2 regions of the Mesorhizobium captivum genome follow, and region 2 is predicted to be linked to the other one. Evidence: predicted binding sites of a transcription regulator. Region 2 holds the regulator's gene; the other holds the start of a gene.
What was found. Region 2 encodes HrcA, which represses chaperone genes, less so after heat shock. Its sites were predicted from a motif close to GTTAGCACTCNCNNNNNGNGAGTGCTAAC; they were not measured.
Positions count from the first base shown of each region.

Region 1: the regulator HrcA is predicted to act here: its motif matches at 4,131-4,159, upstream of groES (co-chaperone GroES).

Region 1 is NZ_JAVIJB010000012.1:40,899-48,018, reverse strand. It holds gene RFM40_RS12655 (OsmC family protein) at 1-166, opposite strand, end outside; gene RFM40_RS12650 (zinc-dependent alcohol dehydrogenase family protein) at 196-1,206, opposite strand; gene RFM40_RS12645 (TetR/AcrR family transcriptional regulator) at 1,318-1,935, shown strand; gene groL (chaperonin GroEL) at 2,058-3,710, opposite strand; gene groES (co-chaperone GroES) at 3,773-4,069, opposite strand; gene RFM40_RS12630 (SDR family NAD(P)-dependent oxidoreductase) at 4,374-5,141, opposite strand; gene RFM40_RS12625 (LysR family transcriptional regulator) at 5,246-6,145, shown strand; gene RFM40_RS12620 (TetR/AcrR family transcriptional regulator) at 6,363-6,989, opposite strand; gene RFM40_RS12615 (MFS transporter) at 7,106-7,120, shown strand, end outside.
Region 2 is NZ_JAVIJB010000054.1:2,907-10,026, forward strand. It holds gene hemW (radical SAM family heme chaperone HemW) at 1-263, opposite strand, end outside; gene rdgB (RdgB/HAM1 family non-canonical purine NTP pyrophosphatase) at 260-922, opposite strand; gene RFM40_RS29825 (VOC family protein) at 922-1,332, opposite strand; gene rph (ribonuclease PH) at 1,529-2,245, opposite strand; gene hrcA (heat-inducible transcriptional repressor HrcA) at 2,417-3,499, shown strand; gene RFM40_RS29840 (hypothetical protein) at 3,530-3,727, shown strand; gene RFM40_RS29845 (PQQ-dependent sugar dehydrogenase) at 3,848-5,197, shown strand; gene RFM40_RS29850 (LysE family translocator) at 5,520-6,137, shown strand; gene cysK (cysteine synthase A) at 6,372-7,120, shown strand, end outside.

The DNA of each region.
Region 1 (7,120 bases), on a different contig from region 2:
CGGCATGCGCCGCCGCGATCAGTTCCTCCGGATTGGTGCCCGGGCCATTCTCGAAGCGTGATGGAAAGGAATAGGCGCCCTCGAATACGCCGCTGCCCAGCCGCAGCCGGCCGGATCCTTCCTTGAGTGTGCCCTGCCATTCGGCCGAAGCGTCGCGGATTGTCATTGCTGTCTCTCCTGTCTGGTTGGGAATGGTCAGGCGCCGTCGATGACGACCTTGCCGAAGACGTCGCCCTGCTGGAAATGACGATAGGCCTCGCGCGCCTCGGCGAAGGGGAAGACCTTGTCGATGACGGGCTTCAGCCGATGCGTCGCGACGGCGGTGAGCATCGCCTCCAATGCGCTGCGGCTGCCGACGAACACGCGGCTGATGGTAGCGAGGCTGCGCTGGTAGACCGCGCCGGGGATCTCGACCGACATGCCCTTCTGGTCCTGCACGGTGAGCAGCACGATGCTCCCGTAAAGCGTGCTGGCGATCAGGGATTGCGCGAAGGTTGCCGGGCCGCCAGTCTCGACGACGAGATCGATCCCGCCGGTCGCCTCGCGCAGTTTCAGGCCCCATTCAGGCGTCTCGGCGGTCGCGAAGACGAGGTCGGCGCCGAGCGCCCGCAGCCTTTCGGTTTTCTCTGCCCGCGAGGTGACAGCCGCCACGCGGCAGCCGGCGAGCTTGGCGAACTGCAAGGCAAAGAGCGCGACGCCGCCTGAGCCGATGACCAGAACCCATTGGCCGGGCTTCGGAATCTCCGCGCCCGTCAGCGCGCTCCAGGCGGTCAGCCCGGCGCAGGTGAAGGTCGCGGCCTCATGCCATGAGAGATGGTCGGGCAGCCGCACCGCCCATTGCTCGTCGAGCAAGGCGTATTCCGAGAGCATGCCGTCCAGCGTGCAGCCGAGCTGGTCGACGACGCCGGGATGCATCCGGCCGTCGACCCAGCGCGCGAAATAACTGCCGGTGACGCGGTCGCCGACCGCAAAGCGCGTGACGCCATCGCCAATCGCCATCACTTCGCCGGCCCCGTCGCTCAGCGGGACGATGCTGGGGCGCTGCATCAGCGGATAGGTGCCGTTGAGGATCATCGTGTCGCGGCGGTTGAGCGAGGCGGCGCGCACCTTCACGACGATCTGATGCGGGCCGGGCCGCGGCATTGCTTCCTCGCGCAGCGCCAATCCGTCGATGCCGCCTTGACTCTCAAGCCGATAGATTTGCATTTTTGCCTCGAATATGTAGACCGATTTACATATTATGTAGACCGATTGTCATATTCGGAGCAAGACCTATAATGCGCATTCTGACAGAAGTTGACATGGTGAGAGGTTGACGTGGCGACGGACACACGCACCCGCATGATCGAGGCAACGGCGCTGCTCATCAGGCAGCGCGGCTATCACGGCACCTCGCTCAACGACATCTTGAGCGCCAGCGGCGCGCCGCGCGGCTCGCTCTATTTCCATTTTCCGGGCGGCAAGGATCAGTTGGTCGTCGAAGTGACACGCGCCAGCGTGGCCGACGTGACTGAACGGTTGGGCGCCGAACTGGCCTCCGAAAGCGACCCGGCCGTCGCCGTCCGCCGCATCTACCAGTCGGTGGCGCGCATGCTTGAGGAGAACGAATTCTCGCTCGGCTGTCCGATTGCGCCGGTCGTGCTGGACGCGCCGAACGACGTGCCGGACCTGGCCGAGATCTGCCGCGTGGCCTTCGAGCAATGGATCAGCCTGCTGCGCCAGGCCTTCATGCGGGCAGGGGTGGTCGAGCAGCGGGCGCAGGCGCTGGCGCTGCTGGTCGAGTCCTCGCTCGAGGGCCTGATGGTGATCGCCCGCGCCACCCGCGACCGCGCGCCGCTCGCCACCGTGGCCGACGAGGTGGTGGCCCTGGTCGAGGCGGCGGTGCGTTCGGGCAAGACGGAGCAGAGCGCGCACGCTGCTGATCTCCCCCCTTGAGGGGGAGATTGGCTGTCGCGCAGGCTTTCGCCAATCGCAGCGGTCCAGAAAGTCTTGCTGAATGCCAAACAAAAAGGGCGCCTTTCGGCGCCCTTTCCGTATGTGCGATGGGACCAGACTTCTTAGAAGTCCATGCCGCCCATGCCACCCATGCCGCCGCCGGGCATGCCGCCCGGCATACCGCCGGCGGATTCCTTCTTCGGAGCCTCGGCGATCATGGCTTCGGTGGTGACCAGCAGGCCGGCAACCGAGGCCGCGTCCTGGAGAGCGGTGCGCACGACCTTGACCGGGTCGACGATGCCCATGGCGATCATGTCGCCATATTCGCCGGTCTGGGCGTTGAAGCCGAAGGTCGCGCCCTTGTTTTCGAGGATCTTGCCGGCAACGATCGAGGCTTCAGCACCGGCGTTGGCAGCGATCTGGCGGGCCGGAGCCTGCAGAGCGCGACGAACGATGGCGATGCCGGCAGCCTGGTCGGCATTGGCGCCGGTGGCCTTGAGGACGCCCGAGGCGCGCAGCAGGGCGACGCCGCCGCCGGCGACGATGCCTTCTTCCACGGCCGCGCGGGTCGCATTCAGCGCGTCGTCAACGCGATCCTTCTTTTCCTTGACCTCGATCTCGGTCGCGCCGCCGACGCGGATCACCGCGACGCCGCCCGCGAGCTTGGCCAGACGCTCCTGCAGCTTCTCCTTGTCGTAGTCCGAGGTGGTCTCCTCGATCTGCTGCTTGATCTGGGCGACGCGGCCCTGGATCTCGGCCTTCTTGCCGGCGCCGTCGACGATGGTGGTGTTCTCCTTCGAGATCGACACCTTCTTGGCGCGGCCGAGCATGTTGAGGCCGACATTCTCGAGCTTGATGCCGAGGTCTTCCGAGATGACCTGGCCACCGGTGAGGATGGCGATGTCTTCCAGCATGGCCTTGCGGCGGTCACCGAAGCCCGGAGCCTTGACAGCGGCGATCTTCAGGCCACCGCGCAGCTTGTTGACGACCAGCGTGGCCAGAGCCTCGCCTTCCACATCTTCCGAGATGATGAGCAGCGGCTTCGAGGTCTGAACGACAGCTTCCAGGACCGGCAGCATGGCCTGCAGGTTGGAGAGCTTCTTCTCGTGCAGCAGGATGTAGGCGTCTTCCAGATCGGCGACCATCTTGTCGGCGTTGGTGACGAAGTAGGGCGACAGATAGCCACGATCGAACTGCATGCCTTCGACGACTTCCAGCTCGGTGTCGGCGGTCTTGGCTTCCTCGACGGTGATGACGCCTTCGTTGCCGACCTTCTGCATCGCGTCCGCGATCATCTTGCCGACCGACTCGTCGCCATTGGCCGAGATGGTGCCGACCTGGGCGACTTCCTCGGAGGTCTTGATCTTCTTGGCGGCCTTGCCGAGAGCTGCGACGACTTCGGTGACGGCGAGATCGATGCCGCGCTTCAGGTCCATCGGGTTCATGCCGGCGGCAACCGCCTTGTGGCCTTCCTGGACGATCGACTGCGCCAGAACGGTCGCGGTCGTCGTGCCGTCGCCGGCGATGTCGTTGGTCTTCGAGGCGACCTCGCGCACCATCTGCGCGCCCATGTTCTCGAACTTGTCCTCGAGCTCGATCTCCTTGGCGACGGTGACGCCGTCCTTGGTGATGCGCGGAGCGCCGAACGACTTGTCGATGACGACGTTGCGGCCCTTCGGACCGAGGGTGACCTTCACCGCGTCGGCGAGGATGTTGACACCGCGCAGCATGCGCTCACGAGCATCGCGGGAGAATTTTACGTCTTTGGCAGCCATGTTTTAGCTCCTGGCAGGGGCTCGGAAGAGCCCGAAAATTCAGTTGAGGGAGAGGCCGAAATTCAGCCGATGATGCCCATGATGTCGGATTCCTTCATGATCAGAAGGTCCTCGCCATTGAGCTTGACTTCCGTGCCCGACCATTTGCCGAACAGGACGCGGTCGCCGGCCTTGACGTCGAGCGGCACGAGCTTGCCGCTTTCGTCGCGGGCGCCGGAGCCGACGGCGATGATCTCGCCTTCCTGCGGCTTCTCCTTCGCCGTATCCGGGATGATGATCCCGCCGGCGGTCTTGGATTCGGATTCGACCCGGCGAACGACCACGCGGTCATGAAGCGGGCGGAATTTGGACTTTGCCATGTTGTCTTCCTCGAATGAGAACGGTGAGAACTGTTCCTCCATCCGGCGAGGCCGGATATAAGTTAGCACTCACCTATGACGAGTGCTAACGTGGCGCTGAAATAGGCTGGCGGCGTGCCAGAGTCAAGGCGCGCGGGAAGGGGTGATCACGCGAAATTTTTCTGCCCATGACGCGATGCTGAAAAAGGCGGATCGCGGGGGCGTATCGATATGGGAGCGCCGTGCTTCGCCGGCAAACAGCGGCGAAGCACGGCGCGATGCGAAAGGCAAGCGGATCGGAGCGAATGCTTCCAGGCTTTGCCGCTCAGATATTCATGCCGCCAGAGACTTCGATGCGCTGGGCATTGACCCACCGATTGGCTTCGGACAGCAGCGAGGCGATCATCGGGCCGATGTCGTCCGCGACACCGGCGCGGCCAAGCGCAGTCATCCCGGCCACAACGCGGTTGATCTCGGCGTCGTCGCGCACATGGCCGCCGTTGAAGTCGGTGGCGATCGCGCCCGGCGCTACCGTGTTGGCGGTGATATGGCGCGCGGCGAGCTCCTTGGCGAGGTAGCGCGTGAACACCTCGACGCCGCCCTTCATCATCGCATAGGCGGCGGAACCCGGAACCGAAAAGCGCGCCAGCCCGCTCGAGACGTTGATGATGCGGCCGCCATCGTTGATCAGCGGCAGCAGCGCCTGGGTGAGGAAGAACGCGCCCTTGAGGTGGATGTTCATCAGCGTGTCGAATTCCTGTTCCGTCGTCTCGGCGATCGGCTTGCGCAGACCGGTGCCGGCATTGTTGACGAGATAGTCGAAGCGGTCGCGCTCCCAGGTTTCCTTGAGCGTCTTCTTCAACGCCTCGACGAAAGCCGGGAAGGTGGCAACAGCGCCGGCGTCGAGCTCAAGCGCGGCGGCGCGGCCGCCGGCTGCCTCGATCTCGGCGATGGCCGCCTTCGCTTCGTCGGCGCGCGAGCGATAGGTGAGGACGACGTCGACGCCCTTGCGGGCGAGACTGAGCGCGGTGTTGCGGCCGAGGCCGCGGCTGCCGCCGGTGATGAGGGCGATGGGGCGAATGGAATTGGCCATGGTGAAATCTCCTTCTTGTGACGGAGATGCATATACTCGCCTGAAACACCGATATAATCTGGCCAGAATTGCCAACTCTATTCAGATAATGCGAACAATCGGCCATGGATCGATTTGACAGCATGCGGCTCTTCGCTCGCGTCGTGGAAAGGCGCAGCTTCACCGCGGCCGCCGCCGATCTCGGCCTGCCGCGCTCCAGCGCCACCGCGGCGATCAAGCAGCTCGAAGAGCGGCTTGGCGTGCAACTCCTCAGGCGCACAACCAGGCATGTCACGCCGACGCTCGACGGCGAAGCCTACTACCAGCGCTGCATCGGCATCCTGGCCGACATCGAGGATGCCGAGGGTGGCTTCGGCGCGCATGAAGTGCGCGGAAGGCTGAGCGTCGACGTCAACGGCCATATGGCGCGTACTTTCCTCCTGCCGGAGCTGCCGGCGCTGCTCGCCACATATCCAGGCCTGACGGTGCATATCGGCGAAGGCGACCGCCTCGTCGATCTTGTGCGCGAGGGTGTCGATTGCGTCATTCGGGCCGGTACGCTTCCCGACAGCGACATGATCGTGCGGCGTCTCGGCATCGCGCGCGAGATCACCGTCGCCAGCCCGGCCTATCTCCAGCGCCACGGCGTGCCGCGCACGCCGGACGATTTGGCCGGCCATATGATGATCGGCTTCGTGTCGTCGCGCACCGGGCAGGTGATGCCGCTGGAATTCACCGTCGACGGCAAGATCCGCGAGATCGTCCTGTCGTCGCGCGTCACGGTGTCCAATTCAGACACCAGCGCCGCGCTTGTCCGGCTGGGATTCGGGCTGTTCCAGGCGCCGAGGCTCCGCTACGCCGACGACCTCGAGGCCGGCCTGCTTATCGAGGTGCTTCCCGACCATCCGCCGACCGCGACGCCGATCTCGGTGCTCTATCCGCGCAGCCGGCAGCTGTCGCCAAGGGTGAGAGTGTTCGTCGACTGGCTGGTAGAGATTCTGGGGCCGAAGTTGGATGCGATTTGAGTAACGATAGTGACGTTGGCGGGACAGCACCCCTCTCTGTCCTGCCGGACATCTCCCCCCCAGGGGGGGGGGGAGATTGGCAGCGTCGGCGCCCCGCTCCCTCTTGCAGCGTTGGAGATTGGCGAAGGCCGGCGCGACATCTGATCTCCCCCCTTGAGGGGGAGATGGCCCGCAGGACAGAGGGGGGTGAGCGCTGCCGTTCGAAGCTACGAGCGTACTACAAAAACAGCCGCAACTGCGCATGGATGATCGAGCGATAATCCTCGATCGTGCGCCGGCCTTCTTCCTCGTCCTGCGTCAGCGCCAGCCGCACGACGCCACCGGCGAGCTGGAAAATCAGGAACACCACGCGCCCGAACGCCTCGCGCTGCTCAGGTTTCAGCATCGGCGCCACATGGTCGCAGAACATCTCCGCTTGCCGCCTCGTCTCGGCGATATCGAGATGCTGCAGCGCCTTATCGGCCTGGATCGCGTTCTGCAGGTCCTGGATGGCCGGATCCTGCGCGACACGGCTGTAATAGTCGTCGAGCAGGCGGTCGGCCGCCGCGGTCACGTCGTCCAGCCCTCGGATTTCGGCAATGATCGCCCGGAAGCGCGCGCGGCTTTCCTCCGAGAAGCGTTCGTAGAGCATCGCCAGGATCGCCGATTTGCTGGGAAAGTAGTGATAGACGGTGGCGATCGGACCGCCGGCCAGCGCGCCGACTTCCTTCATCGTCACCGCGTCGATGCCTTTTTCGCCGATCAGCCGCATGGTCGTGGCGAGGATCGCATCGATGCGCTCGCGGCTGCGCTCCTGCTTCGGCCTGCGCCTGGGTTCCGTCGCCGTTCGCCTTGTGTCCGTCATACGCCAAATCTCTCACGAGAGTGCGAATTCTCGGTTGACAAGAAACATGATCAAGTATCAGTTTCGTGAAATGCTGACAATCTGTCAGTTTTTGGCGGACTGCAAGGGGGCGCCTCGTGACTGTCACCGAT
Region 2 (7,120 bases):
GCTCCGACAGTTTCCGGCTTCATCAGCGACGGCGTGCCGCCGCCGAGGAAGATGCTGGTCACCTCGCGCGGCCCGGTGCGGGCGCGCATGGTGGCCAGTTCCGTTTCGAAGGCGCGCGCGAAGCGCTCCTGGTCGACCAGCTGGTGGCGGACATGGCTGTTGAAGTCGCAGTAAGGGCATTTGGCCGCGCAGAATGGCCAATGGATGTAGACGCCGAAGCCGGGGCTGCGGTCGAGCAGCATGGTTTGGCCGGTCTCGATCATCTTGAGTCGAGCCGCGCCAAGTCCAGGCGGGCTTGCGCGAATTTCTGGAAGGCGCGGGCGCGGTGCGACAGGGCGGTTGCCTGGCCGGGCTTCCAGCCGTGCTTTTGCTCGGCGTTCATCTCGCCGAAAGTCTTGTCGAAGCCGTTTGGCAGGAACACCGGATCGTAGCCGAAGCCGAGCGTGCCGCGCGGTGGCCACACCAGCGTGCCTTCCGCCTCGCCGCGGTAATATTCCGCATCGCCGTCCGGGAAGGCTAGGCAGATGACGGCGACGAAGCGGCCGGTGCGCTGCGTCGGCTCGGTCGCGCCGACCTCCTGCAGGGCCACTTCGGTGCGCTGCATGGCCATGCCGAAATCTCTGCTGCCATCCGGCGTCTCGGCCCAGTTGGCGGTGTAGACGCCCGGCGCGCCGTCGAGCGCGTCGACACAGAGGCCCGAATCGTCGGAGAGCGCCGGCAGGCCGGTCGCCTTGGCAGCGGCGTATGCCTTGATATAGGCATTCTCCTCGAAGGTCGTGCCGGTCTCTTCCGGTTCCGGCAGGCCGTAGTCCTTGGCCGACTTAGCCTCGAAGCCGAACGGCGCCATCAGGTCGGCGAACTCGCGCAGCTTGCCTTCGTTGTGGCTGGCGACGACGATCTTTTGTCCGTTCAAACTATGCATCACAGGCCCCAGATCCTTGGCTCGGCGAACTCGATCGAATTCCCCGAAGGGTCGCGGATATAGATCGAGTGTCCGCCCTGCGGCCATTCGAAATCGCTTTCGATGGCGATGTTCCTTGCTGTGAGATGCTTGCGCCATTGGCCAATCTCATCGGCGCTTGCCGTGAAGCAAAGATGACCTTCGCCGGCCGTTCCGTGCGGCGGCACCTTCAGCCTGGCGTCCGGCGCCGGCGGAACTTTGGTCGCTTCGGCATTGAAGAGAAGCAGCACGCCGCTGCCGCAGCGGAAGAAGACGTGGCGGCCTTCGACCTTGCCCACGACGTTGAGGCCGATGATGTCACAGTAGAATTGTTCGGCAGCCTGCAAGTCTGTGACGTAGAGGGCCGATTCCAGAATCGCCGAGGGAGTCACGACGCACCCCCCTCTGGCCTGCCGGCCATCTCCCCCGCAAGGGGGGAGATTAGCAGCTCCGCCGACATCGTCTCAACGTTGATGGTTGGCGAAACCCAAAGTGCCGTTCGATCTCCCCCCTTGCGGGGGAGATGCCCGGCAGGGCAGAGGGGGGTGTGAAGGATCGCCAGCCTCATTCTTTCTTCCACGCGGCGCGCTACGCCACCGCCATCTGCTGCAAGCTGACCAGCCGCGAAATGCCCTTCTTGGCCAGCCCCATCAGCGCGGCAAACTGCTCCTCGGAAAACGGCTCGCCCTCGGCGGTGCCCTGAATCTCGACGATGCCGCCCTTGCCGGTCATGACGAAATTGGCGTCGGTGCCGGCCGAGGAATCCTCGAGGTAGTCGAGGTCGATGACCGGCTGGCCGTCATGGATGCCGCAGGAAATCGCCGCGACATGGTCCTTCAGCACCTTGGAGACACTTGCCATCTGGCGGGCTTCCATCCAGCGCAGGCAGTCAAAGAGCGCCACCCAGCCGCCGGTGATCGAGGCCGTGCGGGTGCCGCCATCGGCCTGGATGACGTCGCAGTCGACGGTGATCTGCTGCTCGCCCAGCGCCTGCAGGTCGACCACGGCCCTGAGCGAGCGGCCGATCAGCCGCTGGATCTCCAGCGTGCGGCCGCCCTGCTTGCCGGCGGAGGCCTCGCGGCGCATGCGCTCGCCGGTCGAGCGCGGCAGCATGCCGTATTCCGCCGTCACCCAGCCCTTGCCGGAATTGCGCATCCAGGCCGGCACCTTTTCCTCCAGGCTCGCCGTGCACAAGACATGCGTGTCGCCGAACTTCACCAGGCACGAGCCTTCGGCGTGCTTGGAGACGCCGCGCTCGAAGGAGATGGCGCGCATTTCGTCAGCTTGGCGTTTGGAGGGGCGCATCGAGGCTCTTTCTGTTCTTTCTCGGATTCGTCGGCGGCTTGTAGACGCATGCGGCGCATGGCGCAAAGGAAAAGGGGAGCGCAAAGGAAAAGGGGGGCGCAAAGGAAAAGGGCGCCGGGTTGCGCCTTTGGGGCGGAAGTCTATATCTTTTAAACGGAGGTTCTCGCCGGAATGAACAAGGCAGTCGATCCCGCGTCGCAATCGCCGGTACTTCAATCGCTTGATATGCGTTCGCGCGACATCTTCAGGCGGATCGTCGATTCCTACCTGCGCGACGGCGAGCCGGTCGGCTCGCGCAGCCTGTCGCGCATCCTGCCTTCGTCGCTGTCGCCGGCCACCATCCGCAACGTGATGAGCGACCTCGAGCATCTGGGCCTGATCTATGCCCCGCACATCTCGGCCGGCCGGCTGCCGACCCAGACCGGCCTGCGCTTCTTCGTCGATGCCTTCATGGAGCTTGGCGATCTCTCCGACGATGAGCGCCGCGTCATCGAGGCGCAGGTGCGTGCCTCGGGCTCGGGCGCCACGCTGGAGCATATGCTGACCGAGGCGAGCCAGATGCTGTCCGGCATGTCGCGCGGCGCCGGCCTGGTGCTTGCCGCCAAGAACGAGGTGGCGCTGAAGCATATCGAGTTCATCCAGCTGGAGCCCACCAAGGCGCTGGCCGTCATGGTGTCGCAGAGCGGCGACGTCGAGAACCGGGTTGTCGACCTGCCCGCCGGCATCACCGTCTCGCAGCTGCATGAGGCCTCGAACTTCCTCAACGCCCACATCCGCGGCCGCACGCTGGCCGAGGCGCGCATCGAGATCGCCCGTATCAAGGACGAGACCAGGGCGGCCCTCGACACGCTGTCGCAGGACCTGGTCGAGAAGGGCCTCGCGGTCTGGGCCGGCGCCGAGAGCGGCCTGCCGGCGCGCCTCATCGTGCGCGGCCGCGCCAATCTTCTGGAGAACGTCACCGCCCAGGCCGATCTCGAATTGCTGCGTCATCTGTTCGAGGATCTGGAAACGCAGGACGGGCTGCTGCAGCTCCTCGATCTTGCCGAGGAAGGGCCCGGCGTGCGCATCTTCATCGGCTCGGAGAACAAACTGTTTTCCCTGTCCGGCTCGTCGCTTGTGGTCGCGCCCTATCGCGACAAGGACGCGCGCGTCGTCGGCGCGCTCGGCGTTATCGGTCCGACCCGGCTCAACTATGCCCGTATCGTGCCTATGGTCGACTATACTGCCCAATTGATTTCGCGCATGCTGAGATAGGCGAACGGGATCGCCGCAAGGAGGGTGGAAATGGCGCTGGAATCGTTCAAGGCCCAGATCAGCCTGCTGCTCGAGGAGATGGTGAACCAGCCCGAGGACGAGCACGAAATCCAGGAGCAGCTGCGCGAGAAGCTCAGGGAAATGCGCGCCATGGGCCTGCCGCTGCCGGCCGATCTGGTCGCGCTGGAAAAACGGCTCGACGACGATCTCGACGTCGAAGAGAGCTGAGCTGCCGCCAGTTCGCGTCAAATCTGCGTGCCCGCGCTTCTCTTTTGGAGCGCCTGCCCGATATCTGCTGTCTGGTTGCGCCGATCGTGGCAGGCGCGTCCGCCATTGACGGAGAACGGCATGACACGGATCGCTGGCCTTGCGGGCGTTGCCCTGTTTCTGGCTACCGGCGCTTTCGCGCAGCAGGCCGACCAACCTTTGCTCACAGGCAAAAAGGCCTTCGGCGATTGGAAGGCCGACCGTCCAGGCGTGCGGCGTCTAATCAAGCCGGACGATCTCCAGCAGCCGAGCCTCGCCGACACCCCGTCGAATAGCGCCGGCCTCGCCGACCGCCCCGCGGATGCCAAGCCCGCCGTGCCGGCCGGCTTCTCGGTCGAGCTCATCGCTTCCGGCATCGACAATCCGCGTGTCGTGCGCGTGGCGCCGAACGGCGACCTCTTCGTCGCCGACAGCGAGGCCAATCGAGTCAGGGTCTATCGGCTGGCGGAAGGCAGCGCGAAGCCCGCCGAGAAAGCCGTCTTCGCCAAGGGCCTCACCCAGCCCTACGGCATTGCCTTCTATCCGCCGGGCGACAAGCCGCAATGGGTCTATGTCGCCAACAGCAACAGCGTCGTGCGCTTTCCCTATCGCGATGGCGACATGCAAGCCTCGGGCAGGGCGGAAATGATCGTCTCCGACATTCCCTCGAGCCATCACTGGACGCGCGACATCGCCTTCTCGCCCGACGGCAAGACGCTCTACCTGTCGGTCGGCTCGGGCTCCAACACCGCCGAGGATATGGGCGCGAGGCCGAAGGGTGGCGTCGAGGAATGGGCGCGGTCTGAGCCGCTCGGCGCCACCTGGGGCGCGGAGGAAGGCCGCGCCGACGTGCTCGCCTTCGATCCCGATGGCAAGAACCGCAGGATGGTCGCCACCGGCCTGCGCAACTGCTCGGGCATGACCGTGCAGCCGGCGACGGGCGCGCTCTGGTGCGTCGTCAACGAACGCGACGAGCTCGGCGACGACGTGCCGTTCGAATACGCCACGGCCGTCAAGGACGGCGCCTTCTATGGCTGGCCCTGGTACTATATCGGCGACAACGAGGATCCGCGCCACGAGGGGGCGCGGCCCGACCTCGCCGGCAAGGTCACGGTACCCGACGTGCTGATGCAGGCGCATTCGGCGCCGCTCAACATCGCCTTCTATGAAGGCGGCAACTTCCCCGCCGACTACAAGGGCGACGCATTCGTCACCCTGCATGGTTCGTGGAACCGCGGTGCCCGCACCGGCTACAAGGTGGTGCGGCTGAAATTCAAGGACGGCAAGCCGACCGGGGAATATGAGGATTTCGCCACCGGCTTTGTCATTTCGGATGACGAGGTATGGGGCCGGCCGGTGGGCGTGGCCGTGGCGAAGGACGGCGCGCTGATCCTGACAGAGGACGGCAACGGCACGATCTGGCGCGTCACTTACGGAGACGGCCGGTCCTGATCGGGGATTTGAAATGCTGTTCATTTCCATGAAATCAGCGCAAACGCCTGGGATTAGCTAAAGCCTTCCCAACCTCGTCATCCCAGGGCGGAGCAGGAGCGAAGCGACGCGCGCAGACCCGAGGATGATGAGGCCGGTCCGTTTCGGCCAATCTCCAAGGCATTCGAGCTGCCAACGCGACCGGTCAAAATTCCTGTGCCGGGAAACTAGTTCCCGGTTGAGCTGGCGCAACGAATCTCGCCGCGAGGGAGTTACCGCCGACCCGGCATCATGATAAAAGCCCGGTTCCATATCGGTCCCTATGGCCAGGCCCAGAATAATCATGACACTCACCGGATTTCTCGCTTACAGCGCAGCCCTCGGCGTCGCCGCCGCCATTCCGGGCCCCGGCGTGACGGCGCTGGTTGCCCGTGCGCTCGGCTCCGGCTTCCGTTCCTCGCTGGTGATGTCCTTCGGCCTGATGCTCGGCGACATCACCTACCTCACCGCCGTCGTGCTCGGCCTGGCCTTCGTCGCGCAGACCTTCGGCATGGTTTTCCTCGCCATCAAATGGGCCGGCGTCGCCTATCTCGCTTTCCTTGCCTGGCGCTTCTGGACCAGCGGCATCTCGCCCGAGAACATCGAGGCGCGCAAGGGCAAGGGCGGCTTCGTGGCGAGCTTCATTGCCGGGCTGACGGTGACGCTCGGCAACCCGAAGACGATGATCTTCTATCTCGCCATCACGCCGACCATCGTCGACCTGAAGACCATCACGCTGGCCGATTACGGCATCTTCGTCGCGCTGACCGTCATTGTCCTGTTCGCGGTGCTGGTGCCCTATCTGGCGCTGGCCGCCAAGGCGCGCTGGTTCCTGAAATCGCCGCGCGCGCTGAAGGCGCTGAACCGCACCGCCGCCGGCTTCATGATGGGGGCAGCCGCGGCCATTGCCGCTCGCCAGTAAGCGTGTTGACAATCAGGTGATGCCGGCCTGACGTGAATGGCAACACACCTCGGTGCGTAACCGCTTCGATTTCAGGGAAAGCATTCCGAAAACGGGCCGATCCAGAAAATGCATTTCCGGCGTGGGATGGTTTTCAGCAACCGCCCCACTCGGATATTTTCGGCCGCCAGCCTATCTTGCGCGGCTGAAAGCACTATTCTGTCCGCCTATGCCATTGCCTTGGGAGCGAAACCAATGAACAAGCCCGTCACCTCCGCACGCGTCCCCGGCCGCGGCCGCATCTTCAACTCGATCACCGAGACGATTGGAGACACGCCGCTGGTGCGGCTGGACAAGTTCGCCAAGGAAAAGGGCATCGTCGCCAATGTGCTGGCCAAGCTCGAATTCTTCAACCCGATCGCCTCTGTGAAGGACCGCATCGGCGTCGCCATGATCGAGGCGCTGGAGGAGGCCGGCAAGATTTCGCCCGGCAAGACCACGCTGATCGAGCCGACCTCCGGCAACACCGGCATCGCGCTGGCCTTCGCCGCCGCCGCCAAGGGCTACAAGCTGATCCTCACCATGCCGGAGACGATGTCGGTCGAGCGCCGCAAGATGCTGGCGCTGCTCGGCGCCGAACTGGTGCTCACCGAAGGCCCGAAGGGCATGAAGGGCGCCATCGCCAAGGCCGACGAGCTCGCCGCGACGCTGCCCAACGCCATCATCCCGCAGCAGTTCGAGAACCCGGCCAATCCGGAGATCCACCGCCGCACCACGGCGGAGGAAATCTGGAACGACACCAATGGCGAGGTCGATATCATCGTCGCCGGCATCGGCACCGGCGGCACCATCACCGGCGTCGGCCAGGTGCTGAAGAAGCGCAAGCCCTCGCTGCATGTCGTGGCGGTCGAGCCGGAAGCGTCGCCGGTGCTGTCCGGCGGCCAGCCCGGCCCGCACAAGATTCAAGGAATCGGCGCTGGCTTTGCGCCCAAGATCCTCGACAC